Regions from separate parts of the Janthinobacterium tructae genome, predicted to be linked through region 3. Evidence: predicted binding sites of a transcription regulator. Region 3 holds the regulator's gene; each other region holds the start of a gene.
What was found. Region 3 encodes HrcA, which represses chaperone genes, less so after heat shock. Its sites were predicted from a motif close to TTAGCACTCNNNNNNNNNGAGTGCTAA; they were not measured.
Positions count from the first base shown of each region.

Region 1: groES (co-chaperone GroES) is a predicted target of HrcA. The motif match lies at 1,344-1,370, and genes of this name have one in related genera.
Region 2: rpoH (RNA polymerase sigma factor RpoH) is a predicted target of HrcA. The motif match lies at 1,368-1,394, and genes of this name have one in related genera.

Region 1 covers NZ_CP041185.1:3,055,284-3,058,560, forward strand. The annotation lists gene FJQ89_RS13325 (DUF904 domain-containing protein) at 1-200, opposite strand, end outside; gene FJQ89_RS13330 (hypothetical protein) at 330-1,076, opposite strand; gene groES (co-chaperone GroES) at 1,611-1,901, shown strand; gene groL (chaperonin GroEL) at 1,952-3,277, shown strand, end outside.
Region 2 covers NZ_CP041185.1:5,122,977-5,126,253, reverse strand. The annotation lists gene FJQ89_RS22550 (cell division ATP-binding protein FtsE) at 1-227, shown strand, start outside; gene ftsX (permease-like cell division protein FtsX) at 224-1,144, shown strand; gene rpoH (RNA polymerase sigma factor RpoH) at 1,559-2,452, shown strand; gene FJQ89_RS22535 (hypothetical protein) at 2,542-2,808, opposite strand; gene FJQ89_RS22530 (hypothetical protein) at 2,987-3,277, shown strand, end outside.
Region 3 covers NZ_CP041185.1:3,724,548-3,727,824, reverse strand. The annotation lists gene FJQ89_RS16360 (hypothetical protein) at 1-375, opposite strand, end outside; gene FJQ89_RS16355 (HAD family hydrolase) at 620-1,345, shown strand; gene hrcA (heat-inducible transcriptional repressor HrcA) at 1,463-2,479, shown strand; gene fur (ferric iron uptake transcriptional regulator) at 2,519-2,950, opposite strand; gene FJQ89_RS16340 (outer membrane protein assembly factor BamE) at 3,146-3,277, shown strand, end outside.

The DNA.
Region 1 (3,277 bases), 670 kb from region 3:
AGCAACGCTTCCACCCGCTCCTGCGCCTCGCGCATGCGCTGCACATACAGGGCGTTCTCGGCGGCCAGCGCGGCATTGTCCTTGCGCAGTTGCGCGTTTTCACGGCGCAGCGCATGGGTCATTTCGGCCAGCAGGCCTATTTTGTCGGATAATTCGTTGAATTCGGAAATCATCCCGCCACTATAGGGCGGACGCTCCATGGGCGTCAATCGAATCACGCCGCTGTCACACATATTTACATCAATGCAGGGCAGTTGGCGGACAATACAGGCTTTTTCCAGCGCTTTTCGCCAAGTGCGCGCATCTGCCGGCGCCGCGATGGCAACGTTTTACTCGTCGACGTAACCGGCTTCGATATCGAGTGCGCCATAGCGATTTTCACACGAGCGGCGCACCAGCGTCTGTTGTCCACCCTTGCCGTCAAGCACCATCGTCAAGTCGCGGCAAGTGCGGCGGTAGCTGCCAGGTTTGGCATCCGTGCCCGAGGGCGTCAGGCGCACTGCCAGCGGCACCGCATTGCCCAGGCCCTTGTTGCTCCACTGGCGCGTCTTGCCATCCTCTTCATCTTTCAAGGTACGCACGGCGGCCGTCAGCAGCGATGCCTGCTCTTTCGCGTTCAACTTGGCGATGGTGACGTCGGACAGGAAAGGCGGATACACGACGGGCGCCGGGTCCTTGCCCTGCACATCCCACTTGCCGCTGTTTTGCGAACAGGTGCGACGACTCAGATCTTGCGACTTGCCGCCCGCCGTGACGACGAATTTCAGGTCGCGGCAGACGTGCGCCTTCAGGCTGTGTTCCGTCATGCCGGAGTTGCTGAAGTTATACGTGACTTTCACCAGCACGCCGCTGTCGCCGCCGTTGTCCCACACATGCGCTTCCTGGTCGTCGTCATCCTTGTTGAGGTCGTTGAACAGGTCGTTCAGCAGCATCTCCTTTTCCAGCGGCGTGAGGGCCGCCACGGTGATCTCGTCGGCGATGGTGGGCGTGTGCGCGGCGGCATTGCCCAGGCAGGCGAGGCCGATGACGGTAGCGCCCAGCAGGCGCAGCGCGGGACGGGAAACAGGAAATGGCATGGTGTTCTTTCTGGTGCAAGTGGCGATATGTAGCGATATTGATATGCAATTACAATCATCTTATCAAATTCCATAGTCAATCTCTGTTTCCTGCGCGTACAGGAACGCCTCTCATCCGGGCGGCATGCTAGAGTCCGCGCTGTTGCTGACGCCCGGGAGCGTGGCTTGTGCTGGCGCAAACCCTGTGCAGATGCAGGCTCTGCTCAGCATCTATCTATATGTTCCTCTTGAATAAGCCCTTGAAGTTGACCCATACCGTCCCTATAATTAGCACTCGTTAGTAGAGAGTGCTAACAAACTCTTTCGTAGCTATCCTCAGGACTGATGGTGCTTGCCGGACCACTGCAGGGAACGCTACGCGGCGGGCGACGCCGCGATGCACCACTGCCGCAGACAGGCAAGGACAGGATGACCTGGGGTTTGCTTGACCGTTGCGGGCTGCTTTCAACGGCGGTCACTGAAAGCACGTCTGGCGCTGTGCCGGACATGTATTCATTTAGCAACACTTATCCATTGAACTTTAAGGAGTTTTGTATGAATCTGCGCCCATTGAACGATCGCGTCATCGTCAAACGCCTCGACCAGGAAACCAAAACTGCGTCCGGCCTCATCATTCCTGATGCAGCTGCTGAAAAACCGGATCAAGGCGAAGTCCTTGCCGTAGGCAATGGCAAGATTCTCGACGACGGCAAAGTCCGTCCTCTGGATGTCAAAGTGGGCGACCGCGTCCTGTTCGGCAAGTACGCCGGCCAAACCGTCAAAGTTGACGGCGATGAGCTGCTGGTCATGCGCGAAGAAGACATCATGGCGATCGTCGTCAAGTAATTGTTTCCACGTTGTAGACAGATACATCCCGAAACTCAGGAGAATTGAACATGGCAGCTAAAGAAGTAGTATTCGGCGACGCAGCGCGCGCCAAGATGGTCGAAGGCGTCAATATCCTCGCCAACGCAGTCAAAGTAACGCTGGGCCCGAAAGGCCGCAACGTCGTACTGGAGCGCTCGTTCGGCGCCCCTACCGTCACCAAGGATGGAGTGTCGGTAGCGAAAGAAGTTGAACTCAAAGACAAGCTCATGAACATGGGCGCGCAAATGGTCAAGGAAGTTGCTTCCCGCACCAGCGACAACGCCGGCGACGGCACCACCACCGCGACCGTGCTGGCACAAGCCATCGTGCGCGAAGGCATGAAGTTCGTTGCCGCCGGCATGAACCCGATGGACCTGAAGCGCGGTATCGACAAAGCAGTTGCTGCGACCGTCGAAGAACTGGCGAAAATCGCCCGTCCTTGCACCACGACCAAAGAAATCGCCCAAGTTGGCGCGATCTCGGCGAACTCGGACTACTCGATCGGCGAGCGTATCGCTGAAGCGATGGAAAAAGTCGGCAAAGAAGGCGTCATCACCGTGGAAGACGGCAAGTCGCTGAACGACGAGCTGGACATCGTTGAAGGTATGCAGTTCGACCGCGGCTACCTGTCGCCATACTTCATCAACAACCCAGAGAAACAAGTTGCCGTACTGGACAGCCCATTCGTCCTGCTGTGCGACAAAAAAATCTCGAACATCCGTGACCTGCTGCCGGTACTGGAACAAGTCGCCAAAGCTGGCCGTCCACTGCTGATCATCGCAGAAGACATCGAAGGCGAAGCGCTGGCAACCCTGGTTGTGAACAACATCCGCGGCATCCTGAAAACGTGCGCAGTGAAAGCACCTGGCTTCGGCGACCGCCGCAAAGCCATGCTGGAAGACATCGCTGTCCTGACGGGCGGCCAGGTGATCGCTGAAGAAGTCGGTCTGACCCTGGAAAAAGTGACCTTGGCCGAACTGGGCCAGGCGAAACGCATCGAAGTGGGCAAGGAAAACACCATCGTCATCGATGGCGCCGGCGAAGCTGCCTCGATCGAAGCACGCGTAAAACAAGTGCGTGTACAGATCGAAGAAGCGACCTCGGATTACGACCGTGAAAAACTGCAAGAGCGCGTAGCCAAACTGGCTGGCGGCGTTGCCGTGATCAAGGTTGGCGCAGCCACCGAAGTCGAAATGAAAGAGAAAAAAGCCCGCGTTGAAGATGCACTGCACGCTACCCGCGCTGCCGTGGAAGAAGGCATCGTGCCAGGCGGCGGCGTAGCCCTGCTGCGCGCACGCGCCAACATCACGGTCAAGGGCGACAATCCTGATCAAGATGCCGGTATCAAGATCGTC
Region 2 (3,277 bases), 1.4 Mb from region 3:
CCAACAAGGTGCTCGACGCCCTGAAAGCGTTTCACTCGGTAGGCGTGACCTGCCTCATTTCCAGCCATGACGAACAGATGCTCGACGCCGCCGCCCGCGTGATCCACCTGAAGAACGGCCAATTAGTCGCCATCGACAAGGCCACGCAGGCGCCCGTCTTCGCGCCGCCCGATCCCGATTTCGCGCCCTCCCCCGACCCGGACGACGCGCAGGGAGAACAGGCATGAGAGGCTGGTTCCGTCAACACCGCTTCGCGCTCGGTTCGGCGCTGATCCATCTGCGCAAGTCGCCAGGCGGCTTCCTGTTGAACGTGCTCGTCGTCGCCATCGCCCTGTCGCTGCCGTTCGCCGGCTTGACCATGCTCGACAATGTGCGCCCCATGTCGGAACAGATGTCGGTCGACCCGGAAATCAGCGTTTTCCTGAAGATCGACACGCCGCGCGAGCAAGCCGTGGCCCTGGCGGGCGCCATGCGCAAGATCGTCGGCGCGCAAAAGGCGAAGATCGTCTTCATCCCGCGCGAACAGGCGCTCGACACCCTGAAAAACAAGAACGGCCTGGCCGACGTGCTCAGCACACTGGGCGACAATCCCTTGCCCGACAGCTATGTGCTGAAACTCGATGCGTTCAGCAGCGCCAGCGAAGCGCAGGATGTCGACGCGGTGGCGGAGCAGCTGCGCCACCTGCCTGGCGTGGAATCGGCGCAAGTCGATTCGGCCTGGGTCAAGCGCCTGGCGGCCCTGCTGGGCGTGCTGCGCCTGGTGCTGCTGCTGCTGGCCATCACCCTGGGCGTGGCCGTGATCGCCGTGGTCTTCAATACCATCCGCCTGCAAGTGATGCAGCAGCGCGATGAAATCAGCATCTCGAAATTGATCGGCGCCACGGATACCTTCATCCACCGCCCCTTCTATTACACGGGCGCCCTGCTGGGCCTGTGCGCCGGTGCGCTGGCCCTGGGCGCAGTGGCGCTGGCCTTGCAGCCGCTCAATACCGCGATTGCCGAGTTTGCCCGCCTGTATGCGTCCGAATTCCAGCTGGTGCCGCTGGCGCCGCTGCCGATGGCCGGCTTGCTGGCCGTCAGCGCCGGCCTGGGCCTGATCGGCGCCTTCCTCTGCGTGCAGCGCCACCTGGCGCGCCTGAACTGACCATTCCCTTCCATGGCGGCGCCGCAGGCGCCGCCATGCGTCCCCATATGCTGTTATCTTGATATTTAGCAAGTATTCTTAAGGTTCGCTTCAGCCAGAGGCCGTAGACTAGCTACGTTGTCGTGAAGCGGCCTGCAGAGCCACTCCAATCGCTGTTCATATACATTTATCAAGCATTACATCGCCATAGTATTTAGGCTATCAGGACGATTAAATGTGCTGATTGGCACTCTCGAGCGGAGAGTGCTAATATAGGAACATACCAAACGCAGAACCGCCATGGATGCCAGATCAAGATGGTGCCGCGATCTGCAAAGTGCAAGACCGAATACTTAAAACGACTAGATAAGCGGACCACGTCGCGTGACGTGGTCAACTGGAACAAAGCAAGACTACGAGGGAGAAAACATGACTATGATGTCCGCAACGTCCGCATTGGTTCCGACCAAAAGTAATGCGCTGGGCCTCGGGTTCACTGGCAATCTGGGCAATATCGACGCCTATATTTCGGCCGTGAATCGCCTGCCCATGTTGACCCATGACGAAGAAATCTCGCTGGCAAAACGCCTGCGTGAAAAAAATGACCTGGCCGCCGCGCAAGAACTGGTGCTGTCGCACCTGCGCCTGGTGGTCTCGATTGCCCGCGGCTATCTGGGCTATGGCTTGCCGCACGCCGACCTGATTCAGGAAGGCAATATCGGCTTGATGAAAGCCGTGAAACGCTTCGATCCGGACCAGGGCGTGCGCTTGGTGTCGTACGCCATGCACTGGGTGAAAGCCGAGATGCACGAGTACATCCTGAAAAACTGGCGCCTGGTCAAGGTCGCGACGACGAAGGCGCAGCGCAAGCTGTTCTTCAACCTGCGCAGCCACAAGACGGGCCTGGACGCGATGACGCCGAAGCAAGTCGATGCGCTGGCCAAGCTGCTCGACGTGAAACGCGAAGAAGTGATCGAAATGGAAACGCGTTTGAGCGGCCGCGACATCGCGCTGGAATCGCCGACCGACGATGAAGACGACAAGTTTTCGCCGATCGCCTACTTGTCGTCGGAGCAAAGCGAGCCGACCAAGGTGCTGGAAGCGGAACAAGTGACGCGTCTGCAATCGGAAGGTCTGGAAACGGCACTGTCCAAGCTGGACGCCCGTTCGCGCCGCATCATCGAAGCGCGCTGGCTGGCCAACGACGACGGTTCCGGCGCCACCCTGCACGCTTTGGCAGAAGAGTTCGGCGTATCGGCCGAACGCATCCGCCAGATCGAAGTGGCGGCGCTGAAAAAAATGAAGGGCGCGCTGGCCGCCTGGGTGTAAGCACAAGCAATGTCGCAATGCAAAAGGCGCCGCAAGGCGCCTTTTAGTTTTACAAATGATATTTATCAACAGATAAACATTGTCAACCCTTATGCTGCAGCCAAGCCCTTGGTGATCAGCTCGGCGACCAATTCATTCAGATCCGCATCGCGCTCCTTGGCCAGGGTCTGCAATTGCAACACCAGATCGCTATTCAGCTTGACGGCGAATGGCACCAGGCCCAGGGCCTGATCGCGCTTGCGCTGCTCGCGGCGGTCGACGACCACCGCTTCCTTACCGAATGCACCGGCGCCGGGAACATTCATCTTTCCCATCAGTTTCTTGGCATCGCTTTTCGCCAGGGCAGTTTTTTTCATGGTTGTTTCCTGATTTTCAAAACAGCCATTCTACGCAGTAATCGGCGTGCCGCGTGGCCGGCGCATCAATTCATCGGCAGCGCGCCAATAGTGCGCCGAAAAAATATCATTTTGTTACCATCATTCTATCCCCCGTGTGAACAAGCACGCCAGGGACGCTCTACCTGAAAGGAAAAACATGCTTCACCTGACCCGCTCTTATCGTACCTTGCTGCTGCCACTGCTCATCGCCTGCCTGGCCGTGCTGGCTGGCTGCGGCGCGGCCGGCAGCGCCGGCGACGCGGAAAACACGCCGCGCAGCGTCACCCACGTGCTCTCGCCGGGCCAGCAAGTGGCCATCACGGCCACCGATACCCTGAAACTCGAGCGTGTCAACGACAGCCGCTGCCGCAAGGGCGCCGTATGCGTGTGGAAAGGCTATGTCAGCTACAGTTTCAGTTTGCTCAATAGCGCCGGCGCCACCGACATC
Region 3 (3,277 bases):
CAAGCCATCAGCAGTCAGGCCCGTGATCGTGCCTTTCAGCGGGTAGGTATTGGTCTCGCAGCTCACCAGGGCCGTGCTCGCGGAATAGCTCGTTGCCTTGCCGACACCGTTGGTAATCGTGCACACGGCGCCCTTTGGCTGCTGCGCGATGCTGATGTCGTAGCGGTCATCGGTCTTGACCAGCTTGGTGAAAACAAAGGAGGTCTGACCTGCAGGCACGGACAAACGTTCGCCATCATTCAGCAAAATCAGGCCGTCTTTTGCCAGATTGGACACTTGGCCACTCAGATACAGGTTGCCGCCGCTGCCGCCGCAAGCTGCCAGTGTGACGGCACAAGCCGCCGCCAGCATCGAGCGCAGGTACAAATTTTTCATACATTCTCCAAAACGAATCAGGTTGGGTAGCGCAACGCGGACGCTGGCGCCGCATTGGAATGGCGCCTATTTTAGTCTATCTGGCAAGCTGAATGATCTTGCCTTGTATCACCCTGTAACAATTTTTCGCCGGGAAGCGCTGGCCCGGCCCCATTTCACGGGGACGCAGCCATGCCGGCTGCGGCGATCGGTGCGACAATACATGCAGCCTGCGCATCGTGGCGCGGCATCCACCGTGAGTCCCATGTCCCTTTCCCCTGTCAAACCCGCCGTGCCGCCCAAGGCCATCCTGTTCGATCTCGACGATACCTTGTGGCCCATCGCGCCCGTGATTGCCGCTGCCGAAACCCTGCTGCACGACTGGCTGGCCACGCATGCGCCCAGGGTGGCGCAGCAGTTTTCCATCGAGGTGCTGCGCCAGCACCGCCTGGCCATGCTCAATGCGCAACCGCATTTCCATGGCAATTTGATCGAGTTGCGCCGCGCCGGCCTGCTGTCGGCCTTCGAAGCTGCCGGCGAGGATCCCGCCCTGGTCGACGGGGCCATCGTGCACTTCCTGGCCGCGCGCAACCGCGTCCAGCCGTATGACGACGTCTTGCCTGGCCTGGCCTGGATGCGCCAGCGCATGCTGCTCGGCTCCATCTCGAATGGCAATGCAGACCTTGAAATTATCGGTTTGGCGCAGCATTTCAAGGTGTCCATCGCCGCCAGCGAGTTTGGCGTGGCCAAGCCCGACGCCAGCATCTTCCTGGCCGCCTGCGCGGCGCTGGACGTGGCGCCGCATGAAGCCGTGTATGTGGGCGACGACCTGTATTTCGACGTGACGGGAGCGCAGGGGGCGGGCATGCGTGCCGTCTGGATGAACCGCAAGGGCAGCGATGCCCATCTGGCCGCCGGGGTGCAGCCCGACGCCATCTGCGGCAACTTTGACGAGTTGCTGCTGTGGCTGCAGGGGCAACTGGAAGATTGATCGCCGCAGGGCGGGCGAACGTGCATAATAGGTGCTGTTACTGCACGTTCGGCCGCTGTTGTTGCCGCTTGATTAACAATGTGCTTGTTTAAAGAATATTTGCTTACCTGAGACACCATGCAACTCGATACACGTGCCCAAACACTGCTGAAAGCCCTGGTCGAGCGATATATCGCCGACGGCCTGCCGGTCGGTTCGCGCGCCTTGTCGAAAATTTCCGGCCTGGACCTGTCACCGGCCACGATCCGCAACATCATGGCCGATCTGGAAGAGCTCGGTTATGTGTCCAGTCCGCACACCTCGGCCGGACGCATCCCCACGCCGCGCGGCTACCGCATTTTTGTCGACACCTTGCTGACCGTCCGGCATCTGGACGAGCACCTGGTGGAGTCGCGCATGCGCCTGCAGACGCCGCAGCCGCAAAAAACCATCGCCAACGCGGCGCAGATGCTGTCGTCGCTGTCGCAGTTTGCCGGCGTCGTGCTCAGTCCGCGCCGCGAATCCGTATTCCAGCAAATCGAATTCCTGCGCCTGTCCGAAAAGCGCATCCTGCTCGTCATCGTCGCCCCGGGCGGCGACGTGCAGAACCGTTTATTGCTGACGGAGGCCGACTATACGCCAGCGCAACTGGTGCAATCGGCCAACTATATCAATCAGAATTATGGCGGCCTGTCATTCGACGCCGTGCGCGTGCGCCTGCAGGGCGAACTGCGCCAGCTGCGCGATGACATGGGCAGCCTGATGCAGGCGGCCGTGGAAGCGGGCAGCGAAGCGATGGCCGACCATAGCGACGACATGGTGATTTCCGGCGAACGCAACTTGCTCAGCGTGAGCGATCTGTCATCGAATATGCATTCGCTGCGTCAGATGTTCGACATGTTCGAGCAAAAAACGGGCTTGATGCAGTTGCTCGACGTGTCGAGCAAGGCGACGGGCGTGCAGATTTTCATCGGCGGCGAATCGAACCTGGTGCCGATGGATGAGATGAGCGTGGTGACGGCGCCGTATGAAGTCAACGGCAAGATCGTGGGAACGTTGGGGGTGATCGGACCGACGCGCATGGCCTACGAGCGCGTCATTCCGATCGTCGATATCACGGCTAAATTACTGTCGAGCGCACTCAGCCATCATTAATCGTACTGCCAGCCGCCCCGTGGGAGCGGCAAGCGTGGGTCAGGCGGTTTTATGCGGGCAAGCCGTCTTGATGCAGTTGCCGTAGATGGCCAAGGCGTGTTCGGCGATCTTGAAGCCGCGCTCTTCAGCCACTTTTTGCTGGCGGATTTCGATCTCTTCGTCGAAGAATTCTTCGACCCGGCCACAGTCGAGGCACACCAGATGGTCGTGGTGGGAACCTTCGTTGAGTTCGAAAATTGCCTTGCCGGTTTCAAAATGGTTGCGGTTCAGCAAGCCTGCCTGTTCAAACTGCGTCAGGACACGGTAGACAGTTGCCAAACCGACATCCATATTGTCGGCCAGCAGAATTTTATAGACGTCTTCTGCTGTCAGGTGGCGTACCGGGCTACTCTGGAAGATATCGAGTATCTTCAGGCGTGGCAAGGTGGCTTTCAGGCCGCTTGCCTTGAGATCACTAGGATTGTTACTCATGTTTGTTGCTCGTATGTGGGTCAGGTGCTTTATCATATAGCGTTTTGTCGGGGAGTGCCAAAATATGCATTTTTTGGCAGGCCGGTCACTCCTGGCGTTTTGTTCATCCAATTGAGGTCATTTATGCGCGTAACACCGGCTGTATTGCCATCTCTCTGGCACCGTATTTCATTTCGAGCACCAGTCGTGGCAGGCATGGTCTGTGTCGCGCTGGCCATGTCCGGCTGCGCCAGCCGTGGCATCCTTGGCGAAAAGCCAGCAGCCAGCCAAAAAGAAGGCAAGGAAGTGGTTCCTGAACAGGGCGCACAAACGACCACCATTACGCCG